2 regions of the Bacillus aerius genome follow, and region 2 is predicted to be linked to the other one. Evidence: riboswitches for the same ligand, from Rfam matches in the RefSeq annotation. Region 2 holds a riboswitch; the other holds the start of a gene.

Region 1 (11,110 bases), 1.4 Mb from region 2:
CCATTATTTGTCACTTCATTGCAATGTGTTGAGGGGTGTGTCAGCATGAGGAATCCGTATTTGAGAACGGCTTCTAGTCTTTATATCAATTATTTTTTATTAGGTATGGTCAATATTATTTTGGCTTCTAATATGCCATTTTTGATCAAACAATTAGATACAAATAGTGCGGGGATAAGTTATATGATATCTGCACTCGGTATTGGCAGGGTGCTCACGTATGGTTTATCGGGCATACTGTCAGATCGTTTTGGACGAAAGCCGGTCATTTTGGTTTCCGGGGTGCTGATGGCGGTGTTCCTCATTGGAATCCCGTTGTCTCCGAATTATCAAATCGCGTTTGCGTTTGCGATTTTGGCAGGGGTGGCGAATTCGGCGATGGATGCAGGGACGTATCCGGCTTTAATGGAAGCTTTTCCTCAAAACTCGGGATCTGCAAATGTGATGGTGAAGGCGTTTATTTCGATTGGGGCGACCATTCTGCCGCTCGCTATTTTCTTTTTAGCAGAGCATGATCTGTTTTATGGATTTGCGTTTTTTGTACCTGCTTTTATCTATTTAGTGAATGTGATGATGCTGTGGACATTGCCATTTCCGAATCATCGCAAGGTGGAGCAAGTTCAGGTGACGGAGCATGATGGACTTCCGCGCTTCTCATCAGAGCCTACGTTTTGGAGAGAAGGGGTCGCACTGATTGTGATCAGTTTTACATCAAATGGTCTGTACGCCTTGCCGCAAATTTGGCTGCCTACGTACGGTGAGGAAATATTGGGAATGGCTTCTGGCAGTGCTGTGAAGCTGCTTAGTTACTATAGCATGGGCGGTTTGCTGTCTGTCTTATTGCTCGCATTTCTTTTGCGCCGCATTGTTCGTCCGGTCACCGTGCTGCTACTCTATCCGATTATTACATTAGCTTCTATCTGTGTGCTATTGGTCGTGAAGTCTCCAGTCATCGGGACCGTCAATGCATTTGTATTGGGCTTTTCAACAGCTGGTGTCTTTCAGCTGACGTTAACCGTAATGGCTGAGTTCTTCTGGAAAAACAAAGGGACGATGACAGGAATTATCTCAACAGCAGGCGGAGTGTCCGCCATTGTGATTCCAGTCGTCACTGGTTTGATCGAAACCCACTCGACCATTTTGCAAATCTTTATATTTGATGCGGGTGTGGCTGTTGTGGCGATCATCGGCGCGGTGTATATCCTTTATCGATATCGCCGTGTGATGATACACGAATAAAAAAAGACGACTTCCAAAGCGGAGGTCGTCTTTTTTATGTGTTTCGTTTAGAAACGGTCATTTTCAAACAGAATTTGTTTTACTTGTTCAACTGGCATATCCTCGCCAGTAAAGAGTTTGTACGCAAGGGCACCTTGCCATAGCATCATGCCAAGACCGTTAATCGTTTTGGCACCAGCTTCTTGTGCTTGAGCAAGAAGTTTTGTTTTTTGCGGGTTGTAGACGACATCTGTCACGATTAAGTCTTTGCGTAATACATCAAGGGTATCGTCAATAATGCTAAGCTCATCTAATGGTTTCATGCCAAGGCTTGTCCCGTTTGCTAAGATCGCACTTTCAGCTACTTCACGACGGAAAGCGTCTTTGTCTTCAAGTGGGAAAATATTCGCTTTGACACCGAATGATTTCATTTCGTTGTTGATGTAATTTACATTTTCCTCTGCTTGAACAAAGTATTGATCATTACGAGCAAAAATACTAATTTCACGAATACCTGATTGTGCAAGCTGAATGGCGATCGGTGTTGCAGCGCCGCCAGATCCAACGAGTGTAACCTTTTGTCCAGCTAATTCAACGCCGTGTTCAATTAAGTTTCTTACGTAACCAAGACCATCTGTGTTGTAACCAACCAGCTTGCCATCTTTGTTCACAACTGTGTTGCTTGCGCGAGTATATTTTGCAGAATCATCTAGTTCATCTAAGTAATCAAGTACTTTCATTTTGTTCGGCATGGATACGTTAAATCCAGCTGCACCCATTGCTTTCATCCCGTTTACTGCTGCTTCTAGTTCATCATTTCCTACCTCAAAAGCAAGGTAAGCATAGTTGATTCCTGTTAGTGTATAGCCAAGGTTGTGCATCCGTGGTGACAGGCTGTGTCCGATTGGTGTTGCAAGAAGACCGACTAATTTTGTTTTTCCATCAATATTACGTTCATGTATGTTTGTCATGATTGACATCTCCTTTAATTATCTAAACAATTTTTTCATGCGTCGTAAAACAAAGACTGCTAACAATACGCTGATGACCGCAATGATCATATCGAAGAATAAAGTCATTTTAATATCGTACGTGCTGACGAGTCCGCTTGTAATCAGCGGAACAAGGATAAACGCTGAGCTTGCCGCAATGTTGACATATGATGAAGCCGTTGCTTTGTTTGTAGGGAATAATTTCATCATAATACTCATCGCCAACTGGAAAATGCCGGCTGTAAATAATCCTAAGAAAAAGGTACTAACAATGACAATGCCGTACGTTTCGATTTGAAATAGTGAAAGCATGGCAAGGAATGCCCCGATTGGGTAAATAATGGCGACCATAATCGGTGAAATGAATTTATCTAATACGATTGAAAGCAATAGAACAGATACGAGTGCACCAATACTAAAATATGAAAGAAGCTGTGTCGCTTGTCCTGAGCCAAGCCCAATCAATTTCAACCCGAGCTGTGGAAGCCAAGTTTGCCATACGACAAATAATGCAGTAGACGTGAATCCCATAAGTACAACAGCTAAACCTTCACCAAACATTTTCGGTTCTTCCTTCATTTGCTCTTGAACGGGAAGATCGTTTTGAGAAGCCGTTTGCTTATGATTTGGGAACGGCATAAAGATCAAGTAAATGCCTACAAGTAAATAGAGAAGTCCTAGACCAAAGAATGCCCAGCCCCAGAAGATGTCATGTGCAATAAGGAATGCCAAGATAAATGGAAGAACAGTCGCACCAATTGATACAGACGCCTTCACTAATACAGAAGCTGAACTTGCTTTTTTAGGAAATGACTCTGTCAAAGCAGGATATGTTCCTGAATCAAGTAATGAGTTCGCAATCCCTGCGGAAATGGCGAAAATGAAAGCCAATGTATAATTGGTCGTTGTTGGAATCCCAATTAAGAATAATAAGTAGAGAAAGTTACCTGTAATAATGACAGGTTTTCGCCCCCAGCTGTCTGCCAGCCGGCCAGAGAAAAAGAGAGCAATTAATTTACCGATACCGATTGCTGATACAAGCAAGCTGATTTTTGGAATATCTACATGGTAGCGTTCAGATAAGCTTTCCATGTTTGATGCCACAATAATATTGATCATGCCTAGCATGAAATAGTTTAAGTACATGCCAAGTGATGATTTAATGTATGGATTTTTCATGTTCCTACTCCTATATTTGAAACCCTGTTCGGGCCAAATTCTTGTTACCCTTTGTTATTTCCTTAAACGTAAATAATATTAAGTCCATCACAACACCCCTTGTGTGATTGATGAAAAAATAATGAATATTCATCTGTTCTTCAAATAAGTACATCGTTCTACTAAATAATTAAAAATAATAACAGTTATCATAAGTTGATGGACTTCATCGATTTGATCAGAATCAAAAGATCCATCTTTAACTGTAGTTGATATGATAAATAACGATATGTTCACAAAAGGTATAACGATATACTAAAAGAAGCAACGAGATAAATATACTCCTGTGTATAAAATGTGTCAAGTTTATGACTTTGCGATTTAAAAAAAGAAAAATGTAATAAAGAAATAGTTGACTTGATCAATAAAAAAAGGAGAATCGCTTTGCAATTCTCCTTTCAGCGTGTAGACAAACCCTCGCATTCTTTGTCAGTCCTGTGCGCTGGTACTCACGAATGTCAAATTCGCTCCGTGCCAGTGCTCGTCCTTCCTAGACTGCAAAGGTTTTCTATCACGCTGATAAGAAGACAAAGGGCTAAAATAAAGTTCATTTTAGCCCTTTGTCAACAATCTGAAAGGAGAATCGCTTTGCAATTCTCCTTTTCATGATCATGTCGAGGTTTCTCGAATATGAAGTTGAGGCTTTAATATCAATCGCTGCAGTTCTTCATCCTGCTCGTTCATTTTATGATACAAAAGGTTGGCTGCTTTGACTCCAATGGATCGTGGAAATGATGAGACTGTGGTGAGCGGCGGGTGATACATCTCCGCTTCAGGGATGTTATCGAACCCAACTACATCAATGTCTTCACCAGGCTTGATGTCACGCGCTGCCAATTCTTGAATCACCCCAAACGCCACTAAATCACTGAAGCAAAAAATAGCAGTAGGTGGTTCGGGAAGGTCAATCACTTGGGCAAGGGCTTCTTTCCCGCCTTCACGGGTAGGCACCATATCGATAATAAGAGATTCATCCATCGTTAGGTCTTCATCATCATGGGCTCTTTTGAACCCTTTCATCCGTTCAATCCAAGTCGAGGAGGATTTGATTCCACCTAAGAAGGCGATGCGGCGATGCCCTTTTTGAAGAAGATGACGGACCGCCATCCAAGTGCCTTGTTCATAATCAACGCCGACATAATCACAATGGACATCTGCTAATTCACGGTTTGCCAATACTTTTGGTGTGCGAATGTTGTTTAATTGTTTCACCGTTCGTGTCGAACTTTTCGATGCTGGATTTAAGATGATTCCACCCACTCGGTGCTCTACCATTGTGGAGATGAGCCGCTCCTGCTTATCCACACTATCAAAGGTTGTCCCAAGTAAAACGGTATAGCCAAGTGACTCAAGGGTGGTTTGCACACCGATTAAAAATTCAGAAATAAAGGTGTTTGAAATATCCGTGACGATCACACCTACAATATTTGAACTTTTCGACCGCATGTTGGCAGCGACGCGATCGTACACGTATCCCAAATCCTCCATGGATTGCAGCACTCTTTTCCGGGTGGCTTCAGAGATCCTAGGGTTGTTGCGAACAACGAGTGAGGCCGTTGAAGTCGATACACCGGCATGCCGAGCGACTTCTTGTAATGTCACACGCTGTTTGTTCATTTTTTTCATTTGTCTTCACCAACTTCATTGGATTGCCTAACTATGGTTCATCATCAAGATGGATGTCTCCACCAAACGAGCCGAACATTCTTTGTTTCATTATACCTTAATCAAGGGGTGTTGATGAAGTGATGTCATATCAGCTTCAGATAAGGAGGAAACAACATCTTAAAAGATTACCATTGACAGCTTTCTTTTAGAGGCGTAAAATATAAAATTATTCAGAAATAGCAACATTTAAAGTGAATATCGAAGGCTATGATTGCTGTGGGTCACACTATGGCAGGAGCAGCTTCTGGAGAGACCGCATGTATGTGCGGCGCCGAAGGGTTCACAATCTCAGGCAAAAGGACAGAAGAGTACGAAATATTGTATTTGTGATGCATGGATCATACTGTGTATTGCTTTTCTCTATTTTGCTATTCTTTTATGACCGTGAGATTGGAGCGCATCCAATCTCTTTTTTTATGGACTTTTGAGAGTTCATTATTTCAGTATAGGATCGTGTCGTAGGAGGGTGTTGGAATTGGCACAACAAGAGTTAAAGCGAGATTTATCAAACCGTCATGTTCAATTAATTGCCATTGGCGGAACGATTGGAACTGGGCTGTTTTTAGGGTCTGGAAAGGCCATTCAATTGGCTGGACCATCGATCATTTTTGCGTACTTAATTGTCGGAATGGCCATCTTTTTTGTCATGAGGGCACTTGGAGAATTGCTCTTATCTAAGGCGGGCTATCAGTCTTTAACGGATATAGCAGAGGATTATCTTGGACCATGGGCTTCCTTTGTGACAGGATGGACGTATTGGTTTTGCTGGATTATGACAGCGATGGCGGATGTTATTGCGGTCGGGGTGTATGTGCAGTACTGGTTTGATATTCCGCAGTGGATTCCTGCTATTATTTGTTTATTGATTTTGCTAGGATTTAATTTATTAACGGTGAAGCTTTTTGGAGAAATGGAATTTTGGTTTGCACTGATTAAAGTGATTACGATATTACTGTTGATTGGCGTTGGAATTGTCCTGTTAATCATTGGTTTCCAAACAGATGCAGGGCCCGTGACGGTAACGAATCTGTGGTCACACGGAGGATTATTTCCAAATGGTGTGACAGGCTTCTTATTGTCATTCCAGATGGTGATTTTTGCGTATGTGGGCGTGGAACTTGTCGGTGTGTCAGCAGCAGAAACAGCGAATCCGCAAAAAAATATCCCGTCCGCGATTAATAAAATTCCATTAAGAATTCTATTTTTCTATGTAGGTGCGATTTTTGTATTACTATGCATCAACCCATGGACAGAACTCAGTGCATCAGAAAGTCCTTTTGTGAAAACCTTTGGGCTCATTGGGATACCAGTAGCGGCGGGACTCATCAACTTTGTCGTCCTGACATCTGCGGCGTCTGCTTGTAATAGCGGTATGTTCTCAACGAGCCGAATTTTGTATAATCTCAGTCATCAAAAACAAGGACCGGCATCTTTTGGCCGACTGAATAAGCACGCTGTTCCAAGTAATGCCCTGTTTGTGTCGACAATTGTGGTGTCAGTAGGGGCTCTTTTAAGCAAGCTAATTCCTGAACAAGCCTTCGGTATTGTGACAACGATTAGTGCCATTTGTTTCATTTGGGTATGGAGTATTATTTTAATATGTCATTTGAAATATAAGAAGACACGTCCTGAACTGCATAAGGCGTCTACCTTTAAAGCGCCATTTACACCTTTTGTGAATATAGCGGTTCTTGTGCTCTTTGCTGCCATTCTTGTCATCATGCTTTTCGCTGATGCGACACGTCCAGCCCTGTTATTGACACCAGTATGGTTTGGGTTCTTATTTTTGATTTATGCACGACAGAAACGTCGTTCAGCATAATGAACGAAAAAAGCACAGCCTTTTTAAATGGCTGTGCTTTTGCTTATTTAACGATTTCGAATCTTCAACATATAGTATGCATTAAGAATGATCAGAACAAGTCCAACGACGATGATGGAGAAGAGCTGAGAGTGATTGGCGCCAAGAGAATAGACAATCAAAATAAACATGGCACCGGTCAATAAAATATTCATCATTTGAAAAGTGTGAAAAAGCCCATCGAGCATCACATGCTTTTCGCCTTCATCAGAAATGGCGAGCAGTTTTTTGCCATAATCTTTATCGGTTGGACTAGGTAGGTGACGATTAGGATAGACGAGCTTTAGGACAGAGGTCGACACATAAGAAAGAATGACGGTGATCAAAAATAAGGCAGCATTTGCGAGAATCAGCCAGAGTGGCTGCTCAGTCACGATGGAAATACCAATTGCAATGATCGATAAAATGGTACTCACCGTATTAGCTAACGTTACATCAGTAAAGGTTCGATACTGTTTTACCTCGAGTTCATCCTCCTCATCACCAGATACCGAAAGAGAGACTCTTTTCTTCATGCGTGAAATGCCTGAAAAACAATAAATGATGAATAGAACTGTCAAGCCAGTGATGACAAGAGTCGCTTCAAATGCTGTCTGCAGAAGTGTCATCTCAAATTCGGATGCCAGTAAACAGTAAGCACCGAGAAAACCAAGGAGAGCACCTAAGAGCATTTTGTATACAGTTTTCATGTGAGTTCATCCTCCTCGAATAGAAAAATTTGTTCAATGGGTTCTTGAAAAATACGTGAAAGCCTCATAGCAAGTAAGAGAGACGGCATTAATTCATCTCGTTCCATTAAGCTGATCGTCTGGCGGGAAACCTTTGCCCGTTTCGCAAGCTCCGTTTGGTTTAAACCATCACGTGCTCGCAGCTCTTTTAGCCGATTTTTCATTCTGTCACCTCAACTCTGATCAAAATGTTATCTTGATTGTAAAGTATTATATTCATTTTGACAAGTATAATTGTCAAAATGATAAAAATAATTGTCAGAAAGATCGCCTTTATTCAAAAGGGAATCAATGATACGCTAAAGAAAAGAGAAACAGAAAATAGGTGATGCCCATGTTCATTGATCAATTAAAAAGTGACTTACATCAATCACAGCCGCTATTTATCGGAGAAGAGACAGCGTTCAAAGCGGCAGTCCTTGTCCCTTTGGTGCAAGTCAACGGGGAATGGCATGTTTTATTTGAAGTGCGATCACTGACGATGAGAAAACAGCCTGGCGATATTAGCTTCCCAGGAGGCAAACTCGACGGCGGCGAAACCGCACAAGAAGCTGCACTGCGGGAAACATATGAAGAACTAGGGATTCCGCCCGAATCCGTCAAGGTGTTAGGACAGCTCAGTCCTTATATTGCCTCTCCATCCTTTGTGGTATATCCATTTGTCGGAATCATTGATGAACAGCAGGTCAAACATTCCTTTAATCAAGAAGAAGTAGAGGAGACCTTTACTGTGCCTCTATCATGGCTCAGCCAATACGAACCATACTTACACCATGTATCGGTGCAGCCAACACCAGGAGAGGACTTTCCTTATGAAAAAATCATGAATGGTGAAAAATACAGCTGGGGGAGTCGTTCGATTGAGGAGTGGTTTTATGATTACGATCGTTACACCATTTGGGGATTAACTGCCCGTATATTAAAACATTTTGTGATGGTTGCAAAAAGAAATTCCTAGAGAATCAGCTCTAGGAATTTGTTGTAGAAAGGCGTTCTTTTGCGGTTTCTTTTCCTTTCCCTTTTCCAATTAGGATGGGCGCTTTAGCTTGGCTCAATCCATATGAAGGCATGTTCACGTAGATAGATTCATATGAGCCGGCTTGAATTTGATACGTTTCATGATAAATTCCGACCGCGTCATTATTTCGTGCTCTTTGGTTAAATCCTTTCCAAGCAGCCAAATGCTTCTCCATCTTGGCGTAGGCAAGGAGATCCTCTGTTGATTTCCAATATTGGATCATGGTGGTGGTGCGTAAACCGAAGTAATTTTCTGTCCCGAGAAAACCAAGTTCTTCTTGATGTGTATAAAGTTCTTTGATCATCCCCGGCATCGCCTTAAATACTGGCAGCCATTGATGGACAGCCCAGCGTTTATTGATTCTCATTCCGATAATGAACACAACAATCGGCTCAGAATTGTCTGTTGTATACCTGCCAGCACGTATATTTTTTTTCATTTGTTCACCCTTCTTTCTTCATCGATTCACAGGTCTCCACGCACCAATCAATTCCAGCCTGCGCCACTTTCTTTCCGTAATCTAACGTATACAGCCAATACTTCGCATCAGCTTCATCTGGATACAGCTCTTGAATGTTTTGTTCAATCGCAACATACGTCTCATAACGGATACGGAGCTGCCTCTCATAATCCTGTAAAAGCACCAATTTTTTCTCAAACGAAAGATATTGACCAAAGAATAACTTTAATAACACTTCATTTCGTTCTGATGGTACTTGATCGAGCGGCTGCGCCAGCCATTGCCTCAACGTGTCCAGCCCTTTTTCAGTCAGATGATACTCACGCTTGTCTGAGCGCCCAGTTGTAGAAGCGGGTGAAACCTTCGCAAGCCCTTCCTCGACTATTAACTTTAAAGCTGGATAAATTTGTCCATAACTAATTTTCCAAAAGTGATGCAAGCTCCTATCAATTAATTGCTTCACTTCATACCCAGACTTACAATCTGTCGTCAAAATCCCCAAAATCGCATACGTCGTATCATTGTATTTTTTCATTGATCAACACACCTATCTAAAAGATATATCATTTAGATATATAATAAACGATGTATAACTGCAGATACAAGAGGTATGAGAAAAAAATAAATGCTAGAAAGGAGGTGAAGAGATCACTGATTTGTTAATCAATGAGATGAATCCTTCATATAGAGTGAACGATCATAGTTTGGAGGGGACATATGAGTAAATCGAAAATCTGGATCATGACTATTCTGGCGGTACTACTGATTGGTGGAGGCGGCTGGATAGCCTATCAAGCAATCGCAAAAAAGAGTGGTTTGAATCATCCCTACGCCTTTGCATATAAGACTCATGATCGTGTGAACTGGTTCAAGGTAACGGAAAGAAACGGAAAAGTAACAGGTCATCTGAATGAAACCATTTTAGAGGAAAATCCGAAAAGGCATTATGATCCCAATCTATTTATCAACAAATATCAATTAACTGGGAAATCAATTGAAAACGGTTACGAATTTTATGTGAAGCAAGGGAAAGAAACGGTCACATATGAAGTTCACCTTGCCGAAAAGGATCTTTCTGTGAAAAAACAAGGTGAAAAGCACAGCATCACATACAAAGCAGTTGATCAAAAAAACCTACGTGCTGTTCAACAGGACATTCATACTCGATATGAGAAACTGATGGATGACACGGAAAATAGATTTCATGATTATGTACGAAACTTCATTAAGAAAGTAACAGGCGCTTATGGTTATCTGTATACGGCAGAGGATGGTTCGTACCAATTATTTCTAAAAGTAAAACGAATGTATATGCAGTCTGAATGGGCAGGTTCTTTTCTAATGAGAAAGGCCCCAGGAGATGGTGGTGAACCTTATAAAGAAACGAAACATACAGCTGGTGGAGTTTCAGATGGGATGATGTTTGATTTGAGTACTTATCCTGCAATTGAAAAGGGTTTTATTTTAGGTGAAACTGACCGGAACGCAACATACATTGAATTTCCTTTTAAAATGGCAGGCGGGACAATAGAATTTAAAGCGGTCACGAAAGAGGAATATCAAGAACAAACAGAAGCATTCAAAAAGAAGGCGAAAGAATGGCAAAAGTAGATCGTGTTGGAACAGATGAATGTTGTGAATGGCATTTCAGGGCGATCAGAATAAATAGGGATCATGAAGGTTTTTCAAAACATATTTGAGTGGAGGTACGTATGAGTAAACTGAAAATGTGGGTCGTGTCTATCCTGGCAGTACTCATCTTAGGTGGAGGCGGCTGGACAGCATATCAAGCAATCGCACAAAAGAATTCATTGAATCATGCCTATGCATTTGCGTATAAAACGAAGGATAGAATGAGCTGGTTTGAGATATCTGAGAATAAAGGCAAAGTAACGGGGCATTTGAATGAAAAGTATATAGAAGAAATATGGTGGGATCCCAAAATAT
Region 2 (11,110 bases):
AAACATGGCAGCCTAGCGCGAGCTCTTGAACAAAGCGCCCGTTTTCTAGAGAAAAAAATCATGCAGGTAGACACATTCAAGCGTATGTTACGATATCCGATTTTTCTTATGTTTACGGTTTTTGTTGTGCTCATCATTGTTCAGCAAATGATCGTCCCTCAATTTTCTTTATTATATTCATCTATGAATACAAGCATGACATGGCTGATTCAAGGAATGTTTGGCCTCTTCCAATTCCTACACGCTTTGCTGCTCATGATCGGTTGTATATGTATCTGTCTTTTTGGATATTATGAGCTCTTTTTTAAGAAAAAATCGACCCTTGAGAAACTGAAAGTCATCAGCAGGCTGCCGGTGGTATTTAAAGGGGTGCAGCTGATGCATACGTATCTTTTTTCCCTTCAGCTAAGCGGACTTCTTCAAGCTGGGTTATCGATTTACGAAAGTTTGCAAGCTTTTAAACAGCAGACCTATTTACCCTTCCTTCAAGAAATGTCTGAACAAATGATAGGAGAGTTAAGAAAAGGTGAGAGTATGGAACATCAAATAAGCCGGTCTCCTTTTTTCGAAAGGCATTTTGCGGCTGTCATTAAGCATGGGGAAGCAAGTGGGATGCTAGCGAGAGAGATGTACACATATAGTCAATTTCTTTTAGAGAATGCAGAATTGAAAATTGAAAAATGGGTTTCATGGCTGCAGCCTGTCATCTATGGCTTAACAGCATTTCTTATACTCATTGTGTATTTATCTATTCTTTTACCAATGTATCAACTAATGGAACAAGTGTGAAAAGGAGGACTAAGGCATGAATGATAAAGGATTTACACTGTTAGAAATGTTAATTGTCATGCTTGTGATCTCCATTCTTTTATTGATCACCATTCCAAATATCACTCGGCATCATCAAAGCATTCAAGCAAAGGGCTGTGAAGGGCTGAAATCAATGGTGAGTACACAGGTAATGGCATATGAATTAGAGCATGACGGCAAGACGCCATCTTTAGCTGAATTAGAAAAAGAAGGCTATGTCAAAAAAGGATTATCTTGTCCGAATGGAAAGGCAATTTTCATTCAAAACGGCGATGTGAAAAATGAATAAATCGCTTTTCCAGGAGAAAGGATTTACACTCATTGAACAGCTCTTGATCGTCATGATTTTCTCTATCTTATTATCGATAATAGGTGGAAAAGTGCCCAATATATTAGAAAGTGCTGAAGCAAAAAAGCAAGTGAACTTGCTAAAACAAGATCTTCAATTGGCATCTTATACTGCATTTATTAAAAAAACACGAGTAACTGTTGAGTTTCACCCGCCCAATGTATCTTATCAAGTCATCGAACAGAATAGTGAGCAGATCATTGCTTCTAATCCACACAAAAAAGGCACCATCAAGCAATCCACATTTCAAAAAGGCCTTCACTTTAATAAAAACGGACATCCAAATAGCGGCGGTTCTCTCATTGTTCAATTTGGCAGTCAAATATATAAACTCACGATTTACTTAGGGAGCGGGCGGATTCATGTTCATCAACAATAAAGGATTTAGTACGTTTGAGATGCTCTTTTCTTGCCACCTCTTTCTATTTGCTGCTCTTGTGCTCGTGCCATCCTTTGAAAAACTGACAATTGGGAAAGAAGAATTAAGGGCTAAACTGGAAGCTTATCAAATCTTACATGAGTATATGAATACAGCTTTTATAGAAGGTCAAAATGAATCAAGTACAAAGAAACGAGGCGAGATCACATATGAATTCATTTGGGGTCAGGAGAAGGGATGTGTTTCATACAAAGTACAAAAAAAGAAGACGATTTGCTTTCGACATTTGGAGCGATGAACAAGGCTTTACACTCGCTCAAGCAATATGGCAATTGCAGCTATTTTTGCTGCTTTCTTTTGGCTGCATGCTGCTTTTATCAATTGCTGAAAAAGCTCATCCGTTTGCAGAAATCAACAAATTTTCGCAAATGGAGTGGAAACAAACGGTCCTGCAATTAGAGGAGGAGCTAAATTGTGCTGTCGCTGTAAGAGCGGTGAAAAATGGAACAGCACTGGAGTATATTTCAAATCAAGGGCGAGTGGTGACGATTGAGCCGTATCAAGAGATGCTTCGTAAACGAACGGATCAGGCAGGTCATCTCCCTTTATTACAAAAGGTGAAACAATTCCATGTAAGAACAAAAGAGCAAACCACCACTCTCCAAGTCACAGATGTATTTGGTCAAGTACATGAAGCTGTTTTTTTCACTTACAAAGGAGTGATTCCTAAAACGTGAAAAGAGAAGACGGGTTTATTTATCCCCACGTACTTGCTGTCATACTTTTATTTTTATTGATTCTAGGCTCGATGACCATTGGGTTTCAAAAAGAGTTGAAAAGTGCAGAGCTCACGATTTCTTTTTATCAAAAACAGCAGTTATTTCGAATGGGACTAAATGAAGCTGCAAACAAATTAAATCGTATTTGTGATCAGCCATTGAGCCCAATTGTCACAGAAGAAGGTCGAGTGACGTTGAAGCGAATTGGGTGCGATGACAGAAAAAAGCTAGTCCGGCTCTTGGTTAATATCGAGACAAAGGGTGGTGTAACTGACGAGCGGGAACTAGAGATGAATAAGGAGACAGGAGAAATCAATCAATGGATCAGCACTTATTAGCGAGTGTATAAAACGATACTCTTCTTGGTAACACTTTAAGGAAGAAGAGGTGAGTGTTCGATGAAGACAAATGATTATGTAAAATATATGACGCAGGAAATCATTAAATATATGAATACACCACGTGACGAGCGGAAAGAACATAAACAGGAAAAAATGGAGACAAAACCACCATTTTCTCAGCGTTTATTCGGTGTTCTGCCTTTTGGCTTCTCAATGATGCTAAAAAAACGTCAACGTCATCGACAAAAGTAAAAAGCCGCCAGCAGGCGGTTTTTTTCATGCCATTTTAGCTGTATTCTTCCACAACAATGACTTTATTGACCTTGTTCGAGTAAGGGTTATAGGAAATGGTGACATATACCCCAAATTCTTTGGCCTGATCTTTCAACGTAATATGGTATTGCTTCACGGATTCTTTCTCCCGGTGCCGATCCCACACTTTTTGTTTGAATAAAACATGTGCTAACGGATACCGTTTTTTTGCTTCTTTGACTGCCCTTGTTTCCCATTGATCTGCGGCAGCAGTGATTCCTTTTGCCTCCGCTAGATGGGCGCTTTGGATCAAAGGGTTTAACAGTAAACTGAGCATGATCATGATTCTTCCATATTTCAACTAACATCACCTCACCAATTATTATCCTGACCAAATCCTGCACTTTTATGTAAATTTTTAAGAAGTACAAATGTCACAGAAAAAAATATTGAATATGGCGAAAGAATGAGAAAATGGAAGAATTTTCTCGGTAATGTTCTTGTTTAAGAACAAAATGGACTAATTTGACGTTTTGGATTTTATAGGTAATTCCTTATACTGAGTGTAATCGTTCTTTTTAAAGAACAATTGTTCAAGGAGTTGAAAGATTCAATGAAACAGCCGCTCTTTGTACTATTTTGTGCTATTTGTTTGATTTTCACTTCTTTTTTTATTACGTCTACTAACGCTTCTTTTAACGATGTCGAGCATTCGAATTTTGTCATGAAAACATGTGAAAATTTCGAAGAGACAGATCAGCATTGCCAGCCAAAGAAATGGGATAGAAGTCATTTGAAACTGATCGATCAAACGATCATTGAGGGGACAGTCTGTGCGCCTCAAAAGCTGAGCATGTCACTAAAAAATATTGGACAACCCATCGTGCACTCTGAATGGAAGTGGGAACTACATAAAGTAGAGAGTGTTCAGATGCCATTACAAGATGGCCATGTTATTGAAAAAGGTGCTATACAGTCCCTCTCATCAGAAGAAATGACGACTGTCACGGCAGTTAAAGCAAAAACAAATGGAATCTATGTGTTTAAAATCTATTATCCTAAAGGGTTTGGTGGTTCTGAAAAGCCATTCTTTACGTCTCAACATATACAGCTTTCAAACTGTCAAGAAAAGGCGTCCTAAATAGGGGTTGCCTGCTGAATGAAATATGATATGTAAAGGGGAGAAAGGTATGAAAAAGTGGATGAAAATGTCTGGGAGTATTCTTTACGCGCTGGTCTTCACGATGATGATTGTGTGTATTATTGTCGTGTTGTCATCAAGGACAACAGGCGGAGATCCTCAGATTTTTGGTTATGAGTTCAAGCAAGTATTATCTGGATCAATGGAACCGGAATTTTCGACTGGTTCATTGATTGTTGTGAAACATGTCACCTCACCTGAAACACTCAAAAAAGGGGATATTATTACGTTTCAAACGAAGCAAGACCAATCCTTTGTGACTCACCGCATTGTTGGGGTGAAAGGAAAAGGAGTAAATAAAGCCTTTGAGACAAAAGGAGACCACAATATGTATCAAGACGGCACGCTCGTCAAAGCGAATCAAGTGACTGCGCAGTATACGGGCGTGAAGATTCCTTATGCAGGAAAGCTTCTTTCGTATGCAGGAACTTCTGCTGGGACCGCTCTTTTGCTCATTATTCCAGGGGTGATGCTGCTTGTTTATTCAACCATTCATTTTGTTGGTGCCGCCAAACATCGAAGACATACGGCTGAGTTACATATGTCAGAGGAACAAGTATAAATTTTCGTTTGTAACCTAAATCAGGTTTCAATAAAACAATTTATTAGGGGGTTCAATCATGGCAATGAAAAAATCAATTCGTTTAGGTGTTTTATCGGGAGCGTTAGGTCTTGCTTTAATTGGCGGGGGAACGTGGGCTGCATTTAATGATGTTGAGACGGCAAACGCGGTCTACTCTACAGGAGAGCTGAATCTATCTGCAAAAGAGAATTCCGGCGCCATCAACCTTGCGAACATAAAACCCGGTGACCGTATAAAGAAGGAATTTAATTTTGAAAATAAAGGGTCTCTTGCAATTAATCAAGTGCTGATGAGTCTCGATTATAGCCAGTTTCAAGATGGAACATCAGCGAAGAATGGCGGGAAGAATACAGCTGAAGAATTCCTCAGCCAATTTCAGGTGAGTGTTCTAACGGTTGGAGCCGAAGGTGGGAATGGATACCCGAAAAATATTATTTTAGACCATGCAAACCTGCTTGACCTGCATCTATTAACGTCAAAGCAGGATCAGACCGCATTTGAAAAGCTTCGTCATGCCGTCGATGAGAAGTTTTTACATGAAAGTGGTAAAATTAATGTTGCCACCGTTGATGGATCAACAGCTCCAGAGTATGACGGCATTCCAAAGAATCCGTTTGATTACGATAAAATGGAAATGATCATTGAATTTGTCAATGACCAGACGAAGGATAAAGCGGGTAACTATATCCAAAATAAATACCAAGGCGATGCGATTCAAGTTGATCTTTCCTTCGAAGCGACTCAGTGGAATGGTTTAACGATCAATCCAAAAAAGCATACGGATGAAAAAGGCTACGTGAAAGAAAACGAAAAAGCACACAGCGAAGATAAAAAATAAAGTCAGTCTTTAGACTGATAACAAGATCTGCATAGCAATTGGAGGAGTATGCGCTAAAATATGCGCATTACTCCTCTTCTTGCTTTTTTTTCCAGATTTGATAATCTAAAAATTCACGAAATTGCTTTTTCGAAACCCCTGATGTCATTGCATCTCGAACTAGTTTTTCCCATTCACTATCTAATTGACCATCGTATTCGGTTTCATCATTTTCGTTTAACAGTGTATGAACCGAGACGTCCAGAACAGCGGAGACTTTTTCAAGAAATTGAATGGAGGGGTTTGTTTGCAAGTTTCTTTCTATTGAACTTAAATAAGACTTCGCTACCCCAGCCTTTTCGGCCAGTTCTGATAGTGAGTAGCCTTTTTCATTGCGGTATTGTTTAATACGCTGGCCAATCAATGTCATCACCTTCCTTTCGATATTATAGCACATTCAGAAAGGTTTGATAGAATGACTTCTTGCCATAGGGGGAGACTCAGAGGACTTTTCGCGTGATTTGAGAAAATGACGGACTTCTTCTACTGTTAGTCCTGCTTTGCGCGCTTCGCGTAATAATTGAACCCATTCACTGTCTAATAACTTCGTTTTCTTTTCCATACAAATACCCTCCTAAAATACTGAATCGTGTATTTCAGGCACTTAACGCATGAAATGGAAAAACACAGGTGATAAGACTTCATAGATTGCTTGCGTCATGTTTCCGCCCAATACAAACAGACAAACGTTGCTTTTGATTGATCGAAAATTTGATATCACATGAAAGGGAGGGAGACTCGCTAAGTCAGCCTCCTCTTTTTTGCTGTAAGTAAAAAAGTCCGCCATTTTCAATCGTAAGACTGATTTTTGGTTCGTATAAAGTTTTAAGTGCTTGTCTTTCTATTTCATATTCTACAGATGTGTCTGAAGTCCCTTCATAAAATTGGTTTAAAAGTTCCGAGTCTTCTTTCCACTTTTGAACAGCTCTTACCGCCCAATCATCCGGCTCTTCATTGGCATAACGTTCCATCAGGCTGTAAAGCCGTTTGACGCCGCTCTCTGGCTTAATCATCGTACTCATTGTGAAGCAATAATCAGGAATTTGAGACGATAGCTCACGCGCTTCCAGCTTCTCTTGAAATTGTTCGATGACTTCTCCACGTATTAGATGAAGTCCAAGAGACAGCAGTTTGTCTTTTTTACGGTCTGCCAGATAGGATATTTTGACATTGAGACCAAGCCACGGCTCCAGCGCGATCTGGCTGTTTGTGAGCGGTCTGACTTTTTCGTACAGCCGAATAAAACGGCCTTGCTGTTTCACAACCTCGAATATTTGGAATAAACGAGGGGAGCCGAAGTGGACAAATTCTCCTTCGACCGAGTCATCAGCTTTTTTTTGATCAGTGATCAAAGTCAATTGCCGCGGCTCAGGTACGCCTCCCGTTTTTTCGAGCCAATGCCAATAAAAAGGACGGTTCATGATCAATTTATCCATTTCGATTGTCAGCTGTACGGTCATGTGCCCTGCACTTTCTTCAAGTATGTCGCATTGATTTGCCTGAAAGAAACGGAGAAGAAATGTGTGAATCTCGCGCTGCTCCATTGGTCAACTCTCCTTTATGAACCTTGCTGTCTTTCTTCTAAAAGCGGTGTTTGTGCTTCTGTTAAATAGGAAGCAAATTGGGTTAATTTCTTTTTCATGTCTACGTCAGACTCGTGTTGGAAGAGAATTTGATGCAATTCTGTTTCAGCATCTTGGATATCAATTCGGGTTAAAATATCATCTAGATCGCCAATGACGTTTTCAAACAGCTGAATTTTTTCATATAAAAGTTTTAAAATATGTTCTTCAACTGTCCCGCTAGTTGCCATATTGTAAATGTGGACATCCCGCTCTTGACCGAGCCGGTGAATACGTCCAATTCTTTGTTCCAAGCGCATTGGGTTCCACGGAAGGTCGTAGTTGATGATTTGGTTGCAAAACTGAAGGTTGATCCCTTCGCCGCCTGCTTCTGTCGCAATGAGCACTTGCGCCCGCTCTCTAAATAAATCTTTCATCCAGTCTTTTTTACTCCGTTTAAACCCGCCTCGAAAAGGAACCGAACTGATGCCGTTTTGCTGGAGAAACCATTGCAAATAAATTTGTGTCGCGCGGTATTCAGTGAAGATAATGACTTTTTCATTTAATTGCTGAATGAGTTTAACGACTTCAAGTGCTTTAGAATTTTGTTCTACCTGGTTGATTTTCTCCATGATGTGCATTATCGCAGAAGCACCTAGAATGTGTTTTTCCTCTTCTTGCATTTTTTTAATGGTCATATAGACAGCCTCACGACTCGAACAGCATTCTCGTTCTAAGGTCATAATTGAAAACATGTGCTTCGTATAGGAAGGGTTTTCTTTTAACTTACAAATTTCATCATATAGTGCTTGTTCTGTAGGGGAGAAATCAATAGAAATCGTCTTTACATGCCGCTTTGACCATTCGATGCCAGTGTCTTGTCTCCGGTTCCGAATCATGACTTTATTGACTAACTGTTTTAGCCGGTCATGGTCCTCAAGTTGAAGGTCTTTTTTGGCAAAGAGGTCTTTAAACTGTGTTTCATTACCTAAATGGCCTGGCTTCAACAGAGAAACGAGATTAAAAATTTCTCCTATTCGATTTTGGATAGGTGTGGCTGTGAGCAGTAAGCAGAACTTTTTATTCAAATTTCTCACAAACTCATAGTTTTTCGTTTTATTGTTTTTCAGTTTGTGTGCTTCATCAATAATGACCATATCGTAGGAGATGGATAAGATCGTGTCTCGATGTGGCTGTCTTTTGGCTGTATCAATTGAGGAAACCACAACATCGCACTGCTCCCACACATAGCTCTTCTTTTGCTCGACAGCATCTATGTAAAATTTTGTCCGCAGTTCTTGTACCCATTGGGACACAAGGGAGGCGGGTACGAGAATGAGAATCTTTTTGGCAAGTCCGCGAATCATGTATTCTTTGATAATCAGTCCTGCTTCAACGGTTTTTCCAAGACCCACTTCATCTGCTAAAATGGCTTTCCCATTCATCTCTTCTACGACTCTTCTAGCGACTTCGAGCTGGTGTTTTAAAGGAGTAAATGCAGGCAGGTGCGCAGGTGCTTGCAGTCCTTCAAATGAATCAATGGCTGTCACTTTTTGTACTTGTGCTGCTAAACGGTACATATCCCAATTCGCCCAGGGACCGTCTGCTGTAAGCCGCTTTTGAAATTCACTTGCCCATTTTTGATCAAATATCGTTTGAATATTCAATGTGACCGCCTGCCTTTCTGGTAGAGTGATGATAAAATCGTTCTGTTTTTAAACGCTTCATTTTTTCATAGCGATTTAAAAGATGTTATATATCAATAAAGGCGAACGATAATGAATGATTATTTTAAAAATGTTAATGATTTTTCTGTTGCTCTTCATCCATTTCTAATGGTAGGATGTTGGTAAGTGATCTAGAGAATAAGTCACCCATTTTGATAGTATGTCCAATAAAGGTGAAGAATATGAGCGGATGATGGTATGGGGAGAGACCTAGCGGTTATTTTGCACTGACAGGCGCCGAAGGAGCAAGCTGAATTGGTTCAGTGAATCTCTCAGGCAAAAGTACTCTTACCGGACGCAACTCTGGAGAGTGTTTGCGCAGCGATTTTTAGCAAACCACCAAAGGGGAAAACGCACAATGATGTTGTGCTGTAAACTTTCAGGTGCAAGGACAGAGACTTCTTTTTGATAAAAGGGAGCGCTCTGTCCTTTTTTGCTGTGATTTTTTTCTGAAAATTCAGCTTGTGATGTGCACTGTAAGAAAAAAGGGGGAAACGATTGATGTTGAAACGAACACCGCTTTTTCATGCGTATGAAACGTTTGGCGCAAAAACCATTGACTTCGGGGGCTGGGAATTACCTGTCCAATTTTCTTCCATTAAAGAAGAACATGAAGCTGTTCGAACAAAAGCAGGGCTGTTTGACGTGTCTCACATGGGTGAGGTGGAAGTCACAGGTCAGGGAGCCCTTCCTTTTTTACAAAGGTTATTAACCAATGATCTGTCAAAGCTGACAGACGGTAAGGCACTATATACAGCCATGTGTTATGAAGATGGCGGAACGGTGGATGATCTGCTTGTCTACCAAAAAGAAAAGAACAACTATTTACTTGTGATCAATGCTTCAAATATTGAAAAAGATGTGGATTGGCTGCTGAAACATCAAGGTGAGGAAGGCGTTTTCATTAAAAATGTCTCTGATCAAACCGCCTTGTTAGCCCTTCAAGGACCTCTTGCTGCTGACATCATCAAAGATGTTGCGGATGAAGAGGTAACATCACTGAAGCCATTTACGTTTTTATCAAAAGCGATAATTGCGCAAAAAGAGGTGCTTGTCTCAAGAACCGGTTACACAGGAGAAGATGGCTTTGAAATCTACTGCCAGTCAGAAGATGCTGTTCACCTTTGGACCGCTTTATTAGAAGCCGGACAGCCGAAAGGACTGATCCCATGTGGACTCGGTGCACGTGACACCTTAAGATTTGAAGCAAGACTCCCGCTTTATGGCCAAGAGCTTACGAAGGATATTTCTCCTTTAGAAGGCGGCATTGGTTTTGCTGTTAAAACGGATAAAGAAGCAGATTTTATCGGAAAAGATGCACTTAAAAAACAAAAAGAAGAAGGACCGAAACGAAAGCTTGTCGGGATTGAAATGATAGATAAGGGGATACCGCGGACAGACTATCCGGTCTTCTCAGGAGATAAGCAGATTGGTGTAGTCACAACCGGTACACAATCTCCAACATTAAAGAAAAATATTGGGCTTGCCTTGATTGAAACATCAGAGGCGCAGCTTGGGACAGAAGTGGAAGTGCAAGTTCGTAAAAAACGTCTAAAAGCCAAAATCGTCGCTACACCATTTTATAAAAGAGCCAAATAACGAGGAGGAATAGAGGATGAAGCACAGGTATTTGCCGCAAACAGAGCAAGATCAAAAAGAAATGCTGGATGTCATCGGTGTTCAGTCAATTGATGAGCTTTTCTCAGATATCCCAGAGAAAGTCAGATTCAAAGGTGCGTACAACATCAAAGAAGCCGCATCTGAAACAGAGCTAGTGCGGGAATTGTCTCGTCTTGCTGCAAAAAATAAAGATACAGTGGCTTATGCCTCGTTTTTAGGTGCTGGTGTGTATGATCATTACCAGCCTGTGATTGTCGACCATGTGATTTCACGTTCTGAATTTTATACAGCGTACACACCTTATCAGCCTGAAATTTCTCAAGGTGAATTGCAGGCAATCTTTGAATTTCAAACAATGATTGCTGAGCTGACCGGTATGGATCTTGCCAATTCCTCGATGTATGATGGCGGAACGGCATTAGCTGAAGCGGCGATGCTGGCTGCAGGACATACAAAGAAGAAAAAGATTGTGGTATCTGAGACGGTTCATCCTGAATCAAGAGCGGTGCTGAAAACATATGCGAAAGGACAGCATATTGAAGTCGTCGAGGTACCTGCGCGAAAAGGTCAGACCGATCTAGCCGCATTAGAAGAAGCCGTCTGCGACGAAACAGCAGCGGTCCTTGTACA

Evidence for each region. Region 2 has a riboswitch for glycine ahead of gcvT (glycine cleavage system aminomethyltransferase GcvT). Riboswitches for the same ligand answer to the same signal wherever they lie in the genome.
Region 1: linked by a shared signal. The riboswitch ahead of M2353_RS19080 (amino acid permease) and the one ahead of gcvT (glycine cleavage system aminomethyltransferase GcvT) in region 2 are both predicted to bind glycine.

The regions. Positions count from the first base shown of each region.
Region 1 covers NZ_JARYHO010000001.1:3,678,262-3,689,371, reverse strand. The annotation lists gene M2353_RS19100 (MFS transporter) at 46-1,239, shown strand; gene M2353_RS19095 (shikimate 5-dehydrogenase) at 1,287-2,189, opposite strand; gene M2353_RS19090 (MFS transporter) at 2,208-3,389, opposite strand; gene M2353_RS19085 (LacI family DNA-binding transcriptional regulator) at 4,038-5,054, opposite strand; glycine riboswitch at 5,331-5,410, shown strand; gene M2353_RS19080 (amino acid permease) at 5,572-6,918, shown strand; gene M2353_RS19075 (DUF3169 family protein) at 6,966-7,646, opposite strand; gene M2353_RS19070 (helix-turn-helix transcriptional regulator) at 7,643-7,849, opposite strand; gene M2353_RS19065 (NUDIX hydrolase) at 8,020-8,643, shown strand; gene M2353_RS19060 (DUF4188 domain-containing protein) at 8,654-9,142, opposite strand; gene M2353_RS19055 (PadR family transcriptional regulator) at 9,147-9,698, opposite strand; gene M2353_RS19050 (hypothetical protein) at 9,881-10,774, shown strand; gene M2353_RS19045 (hypothetical protein) at 10,876-11,110, shown strand, end outside.
Region 2 covers NZ_JARYHO010000001.1:2,254,884-2,265,993, reverse strand. The annotation lists gene comGB (competence type IV pilus assembly protein ComGB) at 1-789, shown strand, start outside; gene comGC (competence type IV pilus major pilin ComGC) at 806-1,099, shown strand; gene comGD (competence type IV pilus minor pilin ComGD) at 1,092-1,538, shown strand; gene comGE (competence type IV pilus minor pilin ComGE) at 1,522-1,836, shown strand; gene comGF (competence type IV pilus minor pilin ComGF) at 1,778-2,275, shown strand; gene M2353_RS11675 (competence type IV pilus minor pilin ComGG) at 2,272-2,655, shown strand; gene M2353_RS11670 (YqzE family protein) at 2,716-2,910, shown strand; gene M2353_RS11665 (DUF3889 domain-containing protein) at 2,945-3,271, opposite strand; gene tapA (amyloid fiber anchoring/assembly protein TapA) at 3,524-4,051, shown strand; gene sipW (signal peptidase I SipW) at 4,101-4,673, shown strand; gene tasA (biofilm matrix protein TasA) at 4,732-5,532, shown strand; gene sinR (transcriptional regulator SinR) at 5,600-5,935, opposite strand; gene M2353_RS11640 (anti-repressor SinI family protein) at 5,969-6,133, opposite strand; gene M2353_RS11635 (YqhG family protein) at 6,318-7,115, opposite strand; gene M2353_RS11630 (DEAD/DEAH box helicase) at 7,130-8,800, opposite strand; glycine riboswitch at 9,051-9,158, shown strand; glycine riboswitch at 9,162-9,257, shown strand; gene gcvT (glycine cleavage system aminomethyltransferase GcvT) at 9,362-10,459, shown strand; gene gcvPA (aminomethyl-transferring glycine dehydrogenase subunit GcvPA) at 10,476-11,110, shown strand, end outside.